Linked DNA regions of Prochlorococcus marinus str. AS9601. Each later gene encodes a partner of the first gene's protein in a complex. Links are inferred from orthologs where the notes say so. Each region holds a gene or a part of one and is shown on either strand. Other genes may lie near its edges.

Region 1 (2,937 bases):
AGATTTTAGTTACTGAAAAATGGCTAAGAAAGAATCAAAATCTAAGCAAAAAATTTGATGAGTCATTAATAAATATTGTCTCAGAGGAAGTCTTGGCGTCAGCGATTTCAACAATTAATCCAGATGGGATAGCAGCTTTAGTAGAGATTTCAGCAATACCTAATTATCAATTTAATAGAAAAGATGATTTTGTTCTTGTTCTCGACAGAATTCAAGATCCTGGGAATATGGGTAATCTATTTAGAACCGCTTTAGCTGCGGGTGTTAATGCAATTTTTTTAGCTGGAGGTGCGCACCCATTAGGCCAAAAGGTATTAAGAGCATCCTCAGGTGCAGTTTTTCATCTGCCATTTTTAAGATTTGATGGCATTGAAGAAGAAATATTAAATTCTTTACTTAATTCTTTGTCTGAATTATCAAATGTAGGATTTAAGATTTTCTCTACTAGTAGCCATAATGAGAGTACAAAAAAACCTTCAAAACCTTACTGGGAAGTTGATTGGTCTAGACGTACAGCATTAATTTTGGGTAATGAAGGTAAAGGTATTCATAAAAAAATTCAAGAAGCTTTTAATGAAACAATTACAATTCCGCATAGCGAGATTGTAGAATCATTGAATGTGGCTTGTGTTGCAGTTCCGTTATTACTTGAACGAAAAAGAGTCGCATATACCTCTAAATAAATAAATAAAAAGTGACTGATTCAAGTTTTGATTTTGATTTAATTGTAATAGGAGCAGGATATGGAGGTTTTGATGCCGCTAAACATGCTGCTGGTAAGGGGCTGAAAGTCGCAATAGTAGAATCTTCTGATATGGGAGGCACTTGTGTTAACAAGGGTTGTGTTCCCTCTAAAGCTCTTTTGGCTGCAAGTGGAAAAGTTAGAGAAATAGCTGATTATGAACATTTAGCTAAATTTGGTATACATGCTTCACCAGTAAGGTTCGAGAGATCAAAAATTGCAGATCATGCAAATAATTTAGTTTTAAATGTTAGAGAAAATTTAACAAAAACTCTTAAAAGGAGTGGAGTTGAAATTATTTTGGGCATTGGAAGAATTGAAGGAAATCAAAAAGTAGGTGTAAGAGATAAAAACGGAATTGATAAAATTTTTACATGTAAGAATATTGTTATAGCAACAGGCTCTTCTCCTTTTGTGCCCCGTGGAATAACTTTGGATAATAGGACCGTATTTACTAGCGATGATGCGGTTAAACTTGAGTGGCTTCCAAGATGGATAGCAATTATTGGAAGTGGATATATAGGTCTAGAATTTGCTGATGTTTATACCGCGCTTGGTTGTGAAGTTACCATGATTGAGGCTTTGGAGAATATTATGCCAACATTTGATCCAGACATCACTAAAATTGCCAAGAAGAACCTTATTCAAGCAAGAGATATAGACACAAAATCAAATGTCTTTGCGACAAAAATAACACCTGGATGCCCTGTAAAAATAGAACTGACTGATGCAAAATCTAAGGAAGTTGTAGAAACTTTAGAAGTTGACGCTGTACTAGTAGCAACTGGCAGAAGTCCTAATAGTAATAACTTAAATCTTGAGTCGGTTGGTATCGAAACAGTAAAAGGTTTTATTCCTGTAGATGATCAAATGAGAGTTAAGAATGGTGATGAAATAATACCTAACATTTGGGCTGTTGGAGATGTAACAGGCAAATTAATGCTAGCCCATACAGCTGCAGCGCAGGGTACTATTGCTGTTGATAATATTTGCGGTGGTAATGTCGAAATTAACTATAAAAGTATCCCCGCAGCAACCTTTACTCACCCAGAGATAAGTTCAGTTGGTCTCTCTGAAGTTGAAGCTAAAGAGATATCTACAAAAGAAAATTTTACTTTGGGAGTTGTCAAAAGTTTCTTTAAGGCTAATTCAAAAGCATTGGCTGAATTAGAGAGTGATGGATTGCTAAAGTTGATTTTCAACAAAGATAATGGGAAAGTATTAGGGGCTCATATTTTTGGGTTACATGCAGCTGATTTAATTCAAGAAATTTCGAACGCTATTTCAAGGAACCAAGATGTACTTGAACTATCTAAAGAAGTTCATACTCATCCTACTCTTAGTGAAGTAGTGGAGGTCGCATATAAACAGGCGGCTTCTCAAATAAAATAATACCTAAAATTAATGGAGATAAGACGCAGGCCACCAAATCCAACAGTGAGGGTAGAAAACTTAGAATATGCTGTACCTCATAGAGAAGCACAAGCAAAAAACATTCTGGAAGAAATTGTATGGCACAAGGATATTGAAATTAAGAATTTTAAAAAAATAGTCTCTTTAGAAGATCTCATCAAAAAAATTGAAAATCTTCCTACTCCCAAAGATTTTTATAAAAATATCTTGGAGTCAAAAATAAAACCAGGAGTTATTGCTGAAATAAAAAAAGCTAGTCCGAGTAAAGGAGTTATTAGAAAAGATTTTAACCCTGAAAACATAGCAATTTGTTATGAAGGATTAGGTGCATCATGTATCTCAGTACTTACCGATAAAAAGTTTTTTCAAGGTAGTTATGAAATACTCGAAACTGTAAGGAAATCTACTAATCTCCCTCTACTCTGCAAAGATTTTATTATTTCTGCTTATCAGATTTATAAAGCAAGGGTATCTGGTGCTGATGCAATATTATTAATCGCTGCGATTTTAAGTGATGATGATTTAATTTATTTAAAGAAAATAGCTGATAATTTAAAGATGAGTGTTCTTGTTGAAGTCCATAACTCTTATGAATTAGAAAGGATTCTAAAGTTAAAATCTTTTAATTTGATTGGAATAAATAATAGGGACTTAAAGACTTTTAAAACGGATTTAAAAACATCAAAAGAATTGATGAATACATATGCAGATATATTTTTAAAACAAAATATTATTCCCATAAGTGAATCTGGAATTAATTGTGCCGAAGATTTAGAATCGCT
Region 2 (2,844 bases), 880 kb from region 1 along the record:
AAACTCAATATCTATAAAGCGCTCAATAGCTATTAAAGCTGTAGTTACACCAACTTGGAAGGAAGATGCTGAAAAAGAATTAAGTAAGGCAATTTCAAACATTGATCAGCAATTATCGCAACTTGAGCAGGAGGGGCAGCAAATAGTAAATAATATTAGATCCCAATCGGTTAATCCTCTTGATCCAAGGGTTCAAGAACAGGTTAGTCAGGTGCAACAACAAGTCGCAGCAAAACGAAATGAAATTGAAGAACAAAAAAGAAATCTACTTCAACAACAGAGTCAAGTTCGCGAATTAAAAATGGACGAAATTGTTGATCAAGGGCAAGTGGATAGTTTCTGTGATGTCACTGTGGGAGACAATCTTATTCAAAAAATGCAAGTCTCGATTACGGTTAAAGATGGAGTTATTCAATCTATAGATAATAATTAAAGAGAAGATTTAGTATTTTTGATAAACGTAAGTAAATCTTAATTTCGAAAAGTTTTAAATTCTAATCGATCTAAATTATTACTTTCTTAAGTTTTAAGAGTTCCCACTGTGAACATGATTTCGTATAATTAAAACAAGAGTTTAAAGGGTTCTTAATCATAAAAACTTTAGGAAGTTTGTTAGAAATCCCTTGAAACTTATGCAATAACAATTTTCTTATGTCTCACGAAATATTCATGCCTGCCTTGAGTTCTACCATGACGGAGGGCAAGATTGTGGAATGGTTGAAAAATCCAGGAGATAAAGTTGCAAGAGGTGAATCTGTCTTGGTTGTTGAATCTGACAAGGCAGATATGGATGTTGAATCTTTTCAAGATGGATACCTTGCAGCTGTTTTAATGCCTGCTGGCAGCACTGCACCAGTAGGAGAGACTATCGGTTTAATTGTAGAAAATGAGGATGAGATAGCTTCTGTTCAAGAACAAAATAAAGGAAATCAACCCGAAGTTTCTAGTTCGGATCAACTTGAATTGGTAAGCAATAAAACTGAAGAAAAACCTTTGGTTCAAACTGAAATTGTTGAAAAACAAGAAAAAGAAGTTGTATTAATGAGTGAAAAGGCAGCCCCATCTTCTAATAGTGATCAAATAAATGCTGCTACGAGTAATGTTTCTTCGAGGGTGATTGCATCTCCAAGAGCTAAAAAACTTGCCTCTCAAATGGGTGTTGATTTAGCAAAGGTTCATGGATCAGGACCTCATGGAAGGATTCAAGCCGATGATATTTTAAAAGCTAATGGCCAACCAGTCTCTATACCATGGATAGGCGAAGGTGGTTCTCCTGCAAGTATCCCTGGTGTAAATTTGGGGGTTGAAAGTAAACCAGAAGCTTCAGGAAATAGTTTTGGTAATCCCGGAGAAACAGTTCAATTTAATACTCTTCAAAAAGCGGTAAATAAAAATATGGAATCTAGTTTAGATGTGCCATGTTTTAGAGTGGGTTACTCCATCAACACAGATAAATTAGATAATTTTTATAAAAAAGTAAAACAGAATGGAGTGACTATGACTGCTTTACTAGTTAAAGCAGTTGCTAAGACACTAAAGAAACACCCTCAAGTTAACTCAAGTTTTTCAGAAAATGGAATTTCTTATCCAGAAAATATAAATATTGCTGTTGCTGTAGCGATGGAAGATGGTGGACTAATAACTCCAGTTTTAAAAGAACCATGCAATACTGATTTATTTGAATTGTCTAGGGAATGGAAAGATCTCGTAAAAAGATCAAGATCAAAACAATTAGAACCCGATGAATACTCAACGGGAACCTTCACTTTATCTAACCTTGGGATGTTTGGAGTTGATAGATTTGACGCAATTCTTCCTCCAGGTACCGGTGCTATTTTAGCCATAGCATCATCGAAACCAACCGTTGTTGCTAATAGTGATGGTTCAATATCTGTTAAAAAAATAATGCAAGTAAATCTAACGGCTGATCATAGAGTGATCTATGGAGCTGATGGAGCTTCATTCTTAAAAGACTTGGCTTCCCTAATTCAAGATGAGCCAGAGACTCTTGTCTCCTAAATTTAATTGATTTCTCAAATTAATAATGAAGAAAGAGATTATAAGCTTGAAGCTTATGATTATTTACTTGATCCATCATTAATTGCTAGTAAACCTTCTGCAATTAGGCATGCATCAAGATTGATGATAGTGAGAAATAGTTTTTTAGAAGAAGACTGCTTAACTAATAAATTTACCAATAATCTTTTAGATGAATTTAGAGAAGGGGATCTTGTAGTTGTAAATAATACTAAAGTTATGAAAGCTAGGTTAAAAGTTGAATTAGAAAATAAGAAATTAGTCGAATTATTAGTTTTAGAAAGATCCCATGAATGTGTTTGGTTATGTTTGGCAAAGCCAGCGAAAAAGTTAAAAATAAATAGAAAATTAAAATTAAAATCTCCTTTAGAACAAGAGATTAATTTGATTGTTGATGGAGTTGATGAAGAAACTGGAGGGAGATTTATTAAATTTCCGGAAAATATTACTTGTCTCAATTCAATGAATGAACTTCTCGATAAATACGGGGAAATTCCTCTCCCTCCTTATATAAAAAATTCCGAAGAAGATTCTTTTCATGAGAAAAGTTATCAAACTGAGTATGCAACTAATCCTGGGGCAGTTGCTGCACCAACAGCTGGTTTACACTTAAGCAAAAGTCTTATTTCCAATCTAAAAAAAAAAGGAGTAATAATCTTACCGATAACTTTGCACGTGGGTTATGGAACATTCAAACCAATTGATCAAGAAGATTTAAGTAACTTAAAACTTCATAAAGAATGGGTAAGTGTTAATAAGGAAGTAGTGAATGAAATAAAAAGAATAAAGAAAACAGATAGAAAAATA

What was found.
Region 2: the proteins of lpdA (region 1) and A9601_RS11310 are in contact, whole or in part, in a crystal structure (PDB 1EBD), measured with the Geobacillus stearothermophilus proteins. The link is inferred for Prochlorococcus marinus str. AS9601 from one-to-one orthologs. Residues at the interface, in WP_049624544.1 of Geobacillus stearothermophilus: Pro340, Ser341, Asp344, Tyr345, Arg403, Asp406, Val408, Glu431, Ala432, Gly433, Asp438; in WP_033016211.1 of Geobacillus stearothermophilus: Ile130, Ala131, Met132, Pro133, Arg136, Arg140, Glu141, Asn155, Arg157.

Annotation. Positions count from the first base shown.
Region 1 is NC_008816.1:1,277,363-1,280,299, reverse strand. The notes cover bases 16-2,914. They hold lpdA (dihydrolipoyl dehydrogenase), read left to right. Parts: upstream 16-694; coding sequence 695-2,134; downstream 2,135-2,914. Other genes in these bases: trpC (indole-3-glycerol phosphate synthase TrpC), read left to right, coding at 2,147-2,914; A9601_RS16200 (TrmH family RNA methyltransferase), read left to right, coding at 16-683. Outside these bases: more of A9601_RS16200, read left to right, coding at 1-15; more of trpC, read left to right, coding at 2,915-2,937. UniProt on the Escherichia coli protein: Lipoamide dehydrogenase is a component of the glycine cleavage system as well as of the alpha-ketoacid dehydrogenase complexes.
Region 2 is NC_008816.1:394,233-397,076, forward strand. Bases 30-2,835 are described here. They hold A9601_RS11310 (dihydrolipoamide acetyltransferase family protein), read left to right. Parts: upstream 30-651; coding sequence 652-2,019; downstream 2,020-2,835. Other genes in these bases: A9601_RS11305 (YlqD family protein), read left to right, coding at 30-433; queA (tRNA preQ1(34) S-adenosylmethionine ribosyltransferase-isomerase QueA), read left to right, coding at 2,026-2,835. Also shown: more of A9601_RS11305, read left to right, coding at 1-29; more of queA, read left to right, coding at 2,836-2,844.